Regions from separate parts of the Bacillus sp. z50 genome, predicted to be linked through region 3. Evidence: predicted binding sites of a transcription regulator. Region 3 holds the regulator's gene; each other region holds the start of a gene.
What was found. Region 3 encodes LexA, which represses DNA repair genes until DNA is damaged. Its sites were predicted from a motif close to CGAACATATGTTCG; they were not measured.
Positions count from the first base shown of each region.

Region 1 (3,217 bases), 310 kb from region 3:
TCAAGAGCAAGTCCTGACGCTCTTTTAATCGTTTTTAGAAAATACAGACAGATATACAATTTTCGTGACCCTATCCACCTAGGTCATAGTTTCTAATAATACTCTCCACTTTAAGACAGCCGCTTCCCATTAAGTTGAGTAAAAGTACAAAAGCCGAAGAAATTATTTGTTTTTCGCATCTTTTCTAATAAAGTTATAGATTTTTCTCAAACAACACTTACTGATTGATCATACTCTGCCAGTCACAATACTACCTAAATATTATTTCTTTCATGATTCTCTTCAGAAACAGCTAAATTTATAATAAAACACACCCTGAGGCCCACCTATAGAAAGAGCAAACCCATAATCAGGTTTGCCCATTACAAACTACTTATTCAGGTAAATCAAATTTATCCATTTCCTCTGCTGCTTCAACCACTTTCGCTTCACCGTTTAATCCATAGGCTGAGCGGATTTTAATGGAAATTTCATCCCGAACATCTGGATTTTCTTTTAAGAAGAGCTTCGCATTCTCTCTTCCCTGTCCTAAGCGATCTCCATTATATGAGTACCAAGACCCACTCTTTTCAATAATATCCAATTCAGAACCAATGTCGATGATTTCTCCTTCTTTGGAAATACCCTCACCATACATAATATCAAGTTCTGCCACTTTGAAAGGTGGAGCCACTTTATTTTTAACAACCTTTACTTTAGTCCTGTTCCCTACAATATCATTTCCCTGTTTCAGTTGTTCTGCACGTCTTACTTCAAGGCGAACCGTAGAATAGAACTTAAGAGCACGACCACCTGGAGTTGTTTCTGGGTTACCAAACATAACACCAATCTTCTCACGGATTTGGTTGATAAAGATTGCTATGGTGTTAGATTTATTAATGGATCCAGAAAGTTTACGAAGAGCCTGAGACATTAAACGGGCTTGTAGACCCATATGAGAATCTCCCATTTCACCTTCAATCTCAGCTTTTGGTACTAAAGCAGCCACTGAGTCAACAACGATAATATCAATTGCACCACTTCGTACAAGCGCCTCAGCAATTTCCAATGCCTGTTCACCTGTATCTGGTTGGGAAAGTAATAATTCATCTATATTTACGCCAAGCTTTTGTGCATATGCCGGATCTAAAGCATGTTCTGCATCAATAAATGCTGCTTGTCCACCCTGTGCCTGTACTTCAGCAATTGCATGTAAAGCTACTGTCGTTTTACCGGAACTCTCCGGTCCATAAATCTCAATTATTCTACCTCTTGGATATCCACCCACACCGAGGGCTGAATCAAGAGCAAGCGAACCACTTGGAATGGTAGAAACCTTTCTGTCTGCTCTTTCCCCCAGCTTCATTACTGAACCTTTACCAAATTGCTTTTCAATTTGTTTTAGCGCCATATCGAGCGCAGCTTGACGTTCACTCACAGTTTATTTCCTCCCCATATCTATATAAAAACATTACATGTATAATTTAGAACTTATTTATACTATACCTCATCTGTCCCCATTTAACAAGTAAAAAAGCGAACATTTATTCGTATTGTTTTAATGGTAATTTTGCTAATAAATTTAAAGAAACTCTCTAGCAAACAGAATGCTTTTAGCAGTAATTAAAGTAAAACTAAAATTATCTCAATTTTATAAACAATAGAAATCCCCAACCATATAAGTTGGGGTTTTCTATTATGCATATAACTCTCTCAACTTTCGGATAAGAAAATGACAGCCATACTTCATGCTTCTTACCCGATTAACCTCACGCATACCGCCTAAGTCCAATCTCTTTGCGTACGTTTTCTGACCGGAAATGGCTATACCGATATAAACAGTCCCTACCGGATGACCTTCCAATTCATCTGGTCCAGCTACTCCAGTAAAACTAATCCCAATATCAGATTGGAGCATGGCTTTAATATTATCAGCCATTTCCATAGCACATTGCTCACTGACAACTCCATATTGGTCGATGGTTGATTGTTCGACCTTCAAAAGCTTTTCCTTTGCTTCATTGGTATAAACAACAATACCGCCCTTAAGGATTAAACCGGCTCCCTGTATATCCGTCATTTTTTCCTGAAACATTCCGCCGGTTAAGCTTTCTGCTGCCGATATTGTAAGCTCATTTTCTTTTAAAAGATTGATAAGTTCAGTCATAATAGTCGCATCATCATATCCGTAAAAATATTCTCCCACACGCGAAAGAATTTTTTCTTCTGTCTCTTTTAATAGTTTGTCAGCTTCTTCAATAGATTCATGTTTAGCTGTAATACGAAGAGTTACCTCTCCATCTGAGGCAAGAGGCGCTATTGTCGGATTACTTTGCTGATCCAGTAAATCTTCTATTTCTGTTTCAAGCTGTGATTCCCCAATACCAAAGAAACGGAGGACTCGGGAATCTATACGCTCCACCCTGTCCATTAATCTCAAAAGATAAGGAACTGCAAAATTTTGATGCATTGGCTGCATTTCACTTGGAGGACCTGGTAATAAAATGTGAAGAATATCCCCATGAGACACAACCATTCCGGGAGCCATTCCATTTTGATTAGGGAATACTTCCGATCCTCCAATAACCAATGCTTGCTTCCGGTTGTTTTCTGTCATCACCCGTTTTATTTTCTTGAAATATTCTTCAATATTTTCCATAGCTTTTTGGTCTGTTATTAATGTTTTACCTATATGGGCAGCTACAACTTCTTTTGTTATATCATCCTTTGTTGGTCCCAACCCACCAGTGTATATTATGAGATTTGCTCGGGATTCTGCAATTTCAATAGCCTTTTTTAATCGTACAGGATTATCCCCAACTACTGTATGGTAATATACGTTAATACCTATCTCTGCCAGGCTTTTTGATATAAACTGAGCATTGGTATTTGCAATCTGTCCAAGTAATAACTCAGAGCCTACCGCTATTAATTCTGCATTCATTCTGTCACCCGCCATTTAACAAGTTATATTTAGAATGATACCCTTATTTAGAATTTAAAAACGCATGTTTATTCTTAGCAAAGTAATCCCAGCCAGACCATAGAGTAAAGAATAAGGCTACGTAAAGAGCTATATCAGCAAACGGGAAATTAATCCACGCAAATGGTAGATTATGCAATAGTAATGCAGCTATAGCTATGATTTGAGTCCATGTTTTAATTTTACCCAATTGATTCGCTGCAACCACTTCACCTTCACCGGCTAGAACCAGGCGAAGACCTGTTACCGCAAATT
Region 1 is NZ_JBZFQL010000002.1:320,105-323,321, forward strand. Features, by position in the region: gene recA (recombinase RecA) at 374-1,417, opposite strand; gene AC4G3N_RS07380 (competence/damage-inducible protein A) at 1,676-2,923, opposite strand; gene pgsA (CDP-diacylglycerol--glycerol-3-phosphate 3-phosphatidyltransferase) at 2,967-3,217, opposite strand, start outside.
Region 1: the regulator LexA is predicted to act here: its motif matches at 1,517-1,530, upstream of recA (recombinase RecA).

Region 2 (3,217 bases), on a different contig from region 3:
AATCCGGCAAATATAGGGTACATATGGCCGATAACTGCCAATAAGCCGCATATCAACGGAATAGCAATCCAACTTGGCCATTGATCAGCTTGTATATTAAATATGTATGGCAATAAGGTGGCCAAAGTACCTTTTAAGATATCTATAGTTGTAACGATAATTCCGGCTTTTTTCCCAAGTGTCCGGAATGTATTGGTTCCTCCTAAGTTTCCGCTGCCATGCTCACGTATATCAGTGTTATAAAAAACTTTTCCTATAATTAAGCCTGAAGGTATTGAACCTAGCAAATAGGCCAATATAAACAAAAAATATAACATATAAACAGTTCCTTTCTTACACTACTGGTTAATATATTTTAACATGTACCTGCAAAAAGAAAATAAAAAAATTATTTTTATTAACTTCCCTATTCTGAGCTGACCGTTTATTCTATAATAGCCTATGGGTATACATAAGGATAAATTTTATTATTGAAAGGGGCTATATTCATGATAGAAAATCCAAGCAGAGATGAAATTGGTCTCCTCTTAAAAAAAGCGAAACGAATAGCTGTCGTTGGTCTTTCTGATAATCCGGAACGGACATCTTACATGGTATCTAAGGCCATGCAGGATAATGGATATGAAATTATCCCGGTCAATCCTTCAGTGGATAGTGTTTTGGGTGTAAAGGCGGTTGCGACATTGAAGGATATTGAAGGGCATGTAGATATTGTCAATGTTTTTCGCCGATCTGAATATGTAATGGATCTGGCTAAGGAATTTTTGGAAATCGATGCCGATATATTTTGGACACAGCTGGGAGTTATTGATGAAGAGGCCTTCCAAATGCTAAAGGACAAGGATTACACCGTCATTATGGACCGTTGCATAAAAGTGGAGCATGCATTAACTAAATAATAAAAAATGGCCACCAATTGCTCGTAAATAGCTCATTGGTGGTTTTATAATGTTGTAGGTAATAAAAACTAATAGTTGTAAAAACACCGAAGATGATACCATAATTAAGATACAGGGACTTATTTTATTTGTTTTTTACAGGGACTGGAAGCCGGGATGTCTCGTATACATAACCTTTATCTAAACTTTATTTGCGAAACGAAAAATAATCTGTAAAAATAGAGCAATAGAGCTTTAGTGTGCTGTTTATACTATCAAGAACATTTGTTCTTGTTTAAGAATATGTATATAATAGAAGTTGTAACGTAAAGAGAGGGGTACATAAGTGGCAAAAAATATAAAACCTATTGACTATAACGAAGATGCCATCCAGGTACTTGAAGGATTAGAAGCTGTCCGTAAACGACCGGGAATGTATATCGGAAGCACAGACACACGAGGCCTGCATCATCTCGTTTATGAAATCGTTGATAACTCCGTGGACGAAGTATTGGCCGGACATGGGGACGAAATTATTGTAAAAATTCATAAAGATAATAGCATCAGTGTAATGGATAAAGGTAGAGGGATGCCTACTGGAATGCATAAAATGGGTAAACCGACTCCGGAGGTTATTCTAACCATCCTTCATGCAGGAGGAAAATTTGGTCAGGGTGGCTATAAGACGAGCGGTGGTTTACATGGGGTTGGTGCATCGGTCGTAAATGCTTTATCAGAATGGCTTGTTGTTACCATTAAGCGTGATGGTTTTATTTATGAACAGCGTTTTGAAAATGGCGGAAAACCTGTAACGACTTTAGAGAAAATTGGTAAAACCAACCAAACTGGAACAACCATTCATTTTAAACCGGATGAGAGTATTTTCTCTACCATTGTTTACAATCGTGAAACCTTAAGTGAACGCTTACGCGAATCTGCCTTTTTATTAAAAGGTTTAAAAATTGAATTACATGACTTACGTACGGATGAAAAAGATGTTTATTATTATGAGAATGGGATTGAGGCATTTGTTTCTTACCTAAATGAAGAAAAAGATACATTGCATCCTGTTGTAAGCTTTGAGGGGACTCATTCTGATATTGAGGTTGATTTTGCTTTTCAATTTAATGATGGATATTCGGAAAATATTTTATCATTCGTCAATAATGTCAGAACAAAAGATGGCGGAACTCATGAAGTAGGAATGAAAACTGCTGTTACACGTGCCTTTAATGAGTATGCACGTAAATCCGGTTTGCTGAAAGAAAAGGACAAAAACCTGGATGGTTCAGATATCCGCGAAGGATTGGCTGCTATCATTTCTGTAAGAATTCCAGAAGAATTATTACAATTTGAAGGACAGACAAAAAGTAAACTTGGTACCAGTGATGCCCGTTCTGCGGTAGATTCTGTTATATCTGAAAAATTATCTTATTATTTAATGGAAAATGCCGATATTGCGACATCCTTGGTCCGTAAGTCGATTAAAGCGGCTCAGGCCAGAGAAGCAGCCCGAAAAGCAAGAGAAGATGCACGCAGCGGTAAAAAACGCAAGAAATCGGAAGCGTTGCTTTCAGGAAAACTTACACCGGCGCAGTCCCGCAATCCATTGAAGAATGAACTATACCTCGTCGAAGGAGATTCTGCCGGAGGGTCTGCCAAACAAGGGCGTGATCGAAGGTTCCAGGCTGTTTTGCCTTTACGCGGTAAAGTTATTAATACAGAAAAAGCTAAGCTTGAAGATATTTTTAAAAATGAAGAAATAAACACAATTATTCATGCTGTCGGTGGTGGAGTAGGATCCGATTTCTCCATCGAGGATATCAATTATGATAAAGTCGTCATTATGACCGATGCTGATACGGATGGCGCCCATATCCAAGTATTATTGCTTACCTTCTTTTATCGTTATATGAAACCATTAATTGAACATGGTAAAGTATTCATCGCCTTACCTCCTTTATATAAAGTTAGTAAAGGAAGCGGTAAAAGAGAAGTTATAGAATATGCTTGGGATGATGATGAATTAGAAGGTACCATTAAAAAGGTTGGAAAAGGATACATGCTTCAGCGATACAAAGGTCTTGGAGAGATGAACGCAGACCAGCTATGGGAGACGACTATGGATCCAGAACAACGTACCTTGATCCGTGTATGCATTGATGATGCGGCACGGGCAGAGAGACGGATTACCACATTAATGGGTGATAAAGTAGAACCAAGGCGTAAGTGGATTGAAGCCAATGTTGCTTTTGGTTTAGAAGAAGATGGAAATATTTTAGAGAATGAGAACTTAACGGTTGCTGGTGAGGAGGAAGTATTATGACAGCAGAGAAATA
Region 2 is NZ_JBZFQL010000001.1:21,519-24,735, forward strand. Features, by position in the region: gene plsY (glycerol-3-phosphate 1-O-acyltransferase PlsY) at 1-317, opposite strand, end outside; gene AC4G3N_RS00110 (CoA-binding protein) at 489-899, shown strand; gene parE (DNA topoisomerase IV subunit B) at 1,237-3,204, shown strand; gene parC (DNA topoisomerase IV subunit A) at 3,198-3,217, shown strand, end outside.
Region 2: the regulator LexA is predicted to act here: its motif matches at 1,157-1,170, upstream of parE (DNA topoisomerase IV subunit B).

Region 3 (3,217 bases):
AGGCGGGTCGTTTTTCTGGAAAATGATAAATTTGATGGCACGAGAAGGCGTTTATTAACCTCCCAGGAAGTAAAGCAGTTAGCGGGCCGTGCCGGCCGTAAAGGTATATATAATGAAGGAAGAGTGGCATTTACTGATCAAATTGGTTTAATGAAACGGTTGTTAAATGGTGAAGACCGGCCGATCAATACATTTACAATAGCACCTACACAGGGTGTATTTGAACGTTTTAAACGTTATCACTCGAGTTTTGATCAATTCTTTGAATTATGGGATGAATTTAAAAATCCTTCCGGCACAACAAAAGCACCGCTTACTCAGGAAAAAGCTTTATATCATTTAATTCGCCATGAACAAATAGAAGGACGAATGTCGATAACTGATTTATACGGTTTTCTGCATTTACCTTTTTCAGCGAATGAGGAGAGCCTCGTTAATCAATGGCTCTATAATATGAAAGCCATTGTGGATAGAAGAGAATTGAGAGAGCCTTTAATAAAGAAAGATTCCTTGGATGAACTTGAATTATCTTATAAATCAGTAGGATTGCATTTATTGTTTTTGTATAAATTAGATCGAAGAAGTGAAACGGTCTATTGGGAGCGAGTAAGAGAAGAAATCAGTTCAGATGCACATAATCAGTTAAGAAAAGGGGTTAAAAAATATCAAACAAAGTGTCGGTCATGCAATAAGCCGTTAAGTTGGAATTATCCATTTGCTATTTGCCAGTCGTGTTATGAAGAGAGTAAACGATCAAGATACTATTACAAAGGATGGGATATATAGGACCTTCAAGCTTGCAATCAAAATGGTTGCAAGCTTTTTTGTATCACATAATAATATTATGTAAACAACGAGATAAATAAAAGTATTAATCTATTTATAAAATGGAATATGCCAATTCTTAAATGCATAAGTTTAATAGAGATAATAGATTTTAAACACAAAAGTAGAACCGGCTGAAAGCCGGTCCCAACGTTCTTATTGAATATTTCTGTATAACCCGATCACTTTGCCAAGGATGCTGACATTTTGTAGAATGATAGGCTCGAGCATAGAATTTTCAGGCTGCAGACGGAAATGAGTATCTTCTTTAAAGAAACGTTTAACGGTAGCTTCATCATCTTCAGTCATGGCTACGACAATTTCACCGTTGTTTGCTGTATGCTGCTGGCGAACAATTACATAGTCACCGTTAAGTATTCCAGCTTCAATCATACTGTCGCCCATAATTTCTAGCATAAACACATTTTCATCGGCAGGAGCCATATGCTCAGGCAGAGGGAAGTATTCTTCTATATTTTCGATAGCTGTAATAGGCTGCCCTGCAGTTACTTTCCCGATTAATGGTACATTAACTGAATTTGTTTTTGGAATATGGTCATGTGGATCCATATCCAGGATTTCAATAGCACGTGGTTTGGTAGGATCTCGTCTGATGAGTCCTTTGCTTTCCAATCGCGCTAAGTGACCATGAACCGTGGAACTTGAAGCCAGTCCGACTGCTTCGCCAATTTCTCGAACGGAAGGCGGATAGCCCTTCGTTTTTACTTCTTCTTTAATATATAGCAAAATATCCTGTTGCCGTTTGGATAATTTAGTAGTCATCTCCCGCACCTCTTTTAGCTTTTCTTGTTTTTAGTATATCATTTCCTGTTTAACAGTACAAACATAAGTTCGTTTTTTGTATTGACACAAAACGTTTGTTCGGTTTATACTTGATTTATATTAAACGAACATACATTCGATGGGGGTTTATTTATGAAAAAATTATGGACTTCTTATAATTATTCAATCTTGTTTTTTATAGGTCTTTTCTTATTAATAACTACAATGATAGTAACAAATATTGAAGCACCAAAAGACGATTATCAACAAATCACGGTTAAAAAAGGAGATACAGTTTGGGATATGGCTGAACGTTTTGACGGCAACGAAATGACACAGACTGAATTTGTCTCTTGGGTTCAGGAACATAATGACTTGCACATTAATCATTTAAAGGAAGGGCAAACGATTGTGATTCCTGTAAAGAAAATGAACGAAAATACAGAAATGCTACACTTAGCAGATTCTGATAAATAACTATATAATCAGTAAGGTCGGGAATGTTTCCCGGCCTTATCTATATGTAAAGAAGAATGGTGAGAGAAAATGAAGGTTGGAATTTATTGCAGAGTCAGCACAGATAAAAGTTCACAGGAAACATCACTGGAAAGGCAGGAGCAGGAGTTAACAAGACTGGCTGCCATAAAGGGGTTCGAGGTGGTAATAATCGAGAAAGAACAAGCCAGTGGATATGATTTAGAACGAGAAGGCATTCTAATCTTGCTGGAAAAAATGAAAAATAGAGAAATCGAGGGTCTCTTGATTCAGGATGAAACAAGACTGGGCAGAGGAAATGCCAAGATTGCTCTATTACATTGCATCTATAAAGAAGGGGTTAAATTATATACGGTTACTCATAATGGTGAGCTTGAGGTTTCTGAAACAGATGCCATGCTTTTGCAAATCATCAGTATAGTAGAGGAATATCAGCGAAAATTACAAAACAGTAAAATCAGAAGAGGGATGAAACGAGCAATTGAAAATGGATATAAACCACAAAGAAATTTAGCAAATCAACATCTTGGAGGCGGAAGAGAAAGGTCAGAGGTACCTTTACAGGAGGTTATTGAGCTGCGTATTAAAGGATTAACATTTGCTGAAATTACGGAGAATTTAAACAGAAAAGGCTATGATCTCTCAAAAGCCACCATTCATCGAAGATATTCAGAATATATGAAAAAGAATACTAATCAATAGTTCATTCTTGAAAATTACGCAGTTTTTCTATACGATGACAATATCTACTTATATTTTATATAGAAGGAGCAATACCATGCTGCCAATGCATAAAATTAAAAGAATTAATGAATTATCTAAGAAATCAAAAACAGTTGGCCTTACAAAAGAAGAAGCCACTGAACAATCTCTTCTGAGGAAAGAGTATTTGGAAACCTTTCGTACCTCAATGAGAAATACGGTTGAAGGTTTGACAATTATCGATCCAGAAGGTAAGGATGTCACACCTGAAAAAATAAAAAAATTACGTAATAATAAATTACATTAAGGGTATAGCATAATAGGTTAGACTCCAAAAAAATATCTTAAGGAGTGACGATTTTGTAGCATTTACCAACAAAGTCTTGTCAACCTGTTTATACTTCATTAATAT
Region 3 is NZ_JBZFQL010000002.1:6,920-10,136, reverse strand. Features, by position in the region: gene AC4G3N_RS05880 (helicase-related protein) at 1-786, shown strand, start outside; gene lexA (transcriptional repressor LexA) at 982-1,608, opposite strand; gene yneA (cell division suppressor protein YneA) at 1,762-2,085, shown strand; gene AC4G3N_RS05865 (YneB family resolvase-like protein) at 2,155-2,805, shown strand; gene AC4G3N_RS05860 (DUF896 domain-containing protein) at 2,882-3,112, shown strand.

Region 4 (3,217 bases), on a different contig from region 3:
TATTTAGGGAAATACCGTGATTAAAGAGTGAAAACAAGAAAATCACAGGGCGGGATTAAATGATCCTCGCTCTGTGATTTTGTTTATACACCGAATTTATTCGTTACAAGTTGTTTGAATTAATTCCCAAAGTTTTTCTCCAATTCAATTAGCTCGGCGGAAAGTTTCATAAATGCTTCTTTGTCCTTATTGTCCAAGGCATGATCGATTTCTTCTTTCAGTTTCCTATGTGCATGGGTTAGTTGAGCTTCGTAAATCATCATATCCATCAGTAGATCTTCCATGGTCCCCTGGTCAACAGTCACATCAACAGCTTTTACGATATCTGTATTTGCTTTTTCGTGATTCATGGATATCCCCCCGTTGCTTTTTTTTATTATAAGTCAGATGAAAAGAAAAATCAACTAAATATTTAAATTATTCAGAAAATTTACTTTGGTAGTTTGAAATAGTTATTTATCATATACCCAGAATATAAAATGAATTAACCGTAACAATCATGGGGGTTCTGGGTTAAAATTGAAATTTTGGTGAATAAACCAATTATTTTAAAATATTATGTTATATTGAAATTGTAGTTTAATTGCAGGATTTATAAGGAGGAAGCTATGGAAAAGAACGTGATTACCAGGAGAGAGGATTACGAAATAAGTCCATTTACATTTGCTGTTGTTCCAGTAGAATACGGATCGAAAACGTATTCTAAAGTGATTGAATTTGATGAAGAAATTTTAGTACCTTTTAGGCCATCGGAAGTAGTAAAATCCAGCTGTGATTATTTTGGGGCTGATTATCCTGGGAGGTGCCAGTCGACGAAAAAGCTCCTCGGTATCTCGCATAAAGTGCCGATATCGTTAGAACCGGCTAATCGATTATTCTTTTTTCCTACTACATCTCCTGCAAAAGAATCATGTATTTGGCTTTCTTATGAACACATTGTATCCAGAGTTAAGATTGACGCGACTAAAACCCAAATTAATTTTCATAATAAGCAATCTATCGTTGTTCCAGTTTCATATAGTATCATTGAAAACCAGATGCTCAGAACTGCAATGCTGAAGTCGAAGCTGCTTCAAACCTTAGCAGAGACGGAGCGAAAGACACATTATTTATATAACGCCATGCAAGTTAATGATAGGAATTCGGATTTCCAAGCAAAGCATGGTTTAATGCATTCATCAAATAGTTATAAGGAAGGTCGATGAAACTTATTGCTGTTAATTTTTCAGTTGGTCAGTCCACTGCTTCAAAAAATAATACTCCAGTAATTCCTGTACTTTATTTCGAATACGGGGATTGAAATAATTATGGTATTCCTCATAGCCTTTATACAGAAATAAAAAGGAGGTGAATGATTCGTCTCTTTTTGTTTCTTCCACTTTGAGTTGATGTGTCCTCATATAGTGGCTTGCTTGCTTCAATTCTGCTTGGACCTGTTTCATGGTTTCATCAATTAATAATATGTATGGTTGTTTTAATTTAAGGGGCGATGCTTTTACCACTTGAAGGTCTCGGGCAAGTACGGTGAGGACCATGGGTAGATAGATCGCTTTTTCCATTATATTGCGCTCTTCTGTAGGGATGCGGGTCATGTAAATCGCGTCCTTTCAATGTCTGTAAAAAAACGAACGTATGTTCTTATATAGAATAATCGCTTTTCACATTTTTGACAAGTTTATTTTCTAACTAATTCTCTCCTTACAGCAATCTGATATAATAGGGGTAAGGATTGTTTCAATCTAATGTATATGGGGATATTTATATAGTATGGACTGAATTTGTTATTTGTTTGTGAGGAGAGACTATGGATCTTAATTGGTTAACAGAATGGCTAACATTGGAGCATTTAGCCGAATTAATAAGTGATTATAGAAACTTAGGTCCCATTCCGGGATTGTTGCTCCCGTTTGTTGAAGCGTTCCTTCCTTTTTTGCCTTTGTTTGTTTTTGTGACGGCTAATGCCAATGCTTTTGGCTTATGGATTGGATTTCTTCTCTCCTGGACAGGTGCTGTCGCTGGTGCGATGGTTGTGTTTTATTTGTCCAGAAAATATGGAAAGAAAAAAGCCCTTTCATTTTTACATAGACATTCGGCTGTGCAAAAAGCGATGCTCTGGATCAATCATCATGGATTTGGCCCGTTGTTTATCTTGCTTTGTTTCCCATTCACTCCTTCCGCGATCGTAAATATAGTTTGCGGATTATCTGACATTAGTCCAAAACAATATATGCTTGCTGTCTTTGCAGGGAAATTGGTCATGATCTTTACTATTAGTTATATTGGCCATGACATTATGTCTTTAATTCGCGAACCAGTAAAAAGTATTATTGTTGGTATCGTCATTTTCCTTTTATGGCTAGTAGGCAAACAAGTAGAAATCCGTTTGAATCGGGTGGAACAGAAGGACCATTCGTAGAATGGAAGGATATCTGTGAAGAGTGAAAAAAGCAGTTGTTAATAGTTGACTGAAAGTTTATAATTATAACTAAATTATTCCATTAAAGGAGGTGTAGAGATGAATCGTTCTGTGAAGGTATGTTTGCAATGGCTTGAAAACTTGTCATTGATCCGTGCCATTTTTCATGTGCAATTTCGCCAAGGGGGTAGTCTGCCCTTTTCAGGAAATTTCATATGAAAAAGAACGATAATAAGTCTCTATACCCTTGATAAAATAGGAATTCAAAAGCCATGGGGAAGTCTTATATCGACTTTCCTATGGCTTTTTTTCATGTACAGGGTATGAGCATGAGAGGGGTTCATACACATGATTGTATGCAGTGTACAGCAAATTGAAAAAAACTATGGCGGAACAAAGCTATTTGAAAATATTACGTTTGAGATCAAGGAAGGAGAACGAGTTGGATTCGTCGGTCGGAATGGCTGTGGGAAATCAACAATTCTAAAAATGATAGCAGGCGTCGAAACAATTGATGAGGGGGCTATTCACATTAAAAAGGGTGCAGCAATAGGCTTGCTGTCACAAATCCCTGACTTTACTGACGGCATCACGGTATATGAATGCTTGCAATCTGCTTTTGGCCATATGATTGAGCTGAAGGAGAGACTGGATAAATTAGAACATAGTATGGCTACTGAGACCAATGATAGCTCATTGGCTCGCAGTATAGAACAGTATGGAGAAGTTCAGGAGCAGTTTGAACGGCTTGGTGGCTATGAGATGGATAGCACGATTATGAAGATAGCCAATGGGCTGATG
Region 4 is NZ_JBZFQL010000004.1:136,881-140,097, reverse strand. Features, by position in the region: gene AC4G3N_RS13280 (aminoglycoside adenylyltransferase domain-containing protein) at 1-7, shown strand, start outside; gene AC4G3N_RS13275 (IDEAL domain-containing protein) at 120-350, opposite strand; gene AC4G3N_RS13270 (competence protein ComK) at 609-1,205, shown strand; gene AC4G3N_RS13265 (YhjD family protein) at 1,218-1,592, opposite strand; gene AC4G3N_RS13260 (TVP38/TMEM64 family protein) at 1,805-2,416, shown strand; gene AC4G3N_RS13255 (RAxF-45 family protein) at 2,516-2,635, shown strand; gene abc-f (ribosomal protection-like ABC-F family protein) at 2,765-3,217, shown strand, end outside.
Region 4: the regulator LexA is predicted to act here: its motif matches at 1,626-1,639, upstream of AC4G3N_RS13265 (YhjD family protein).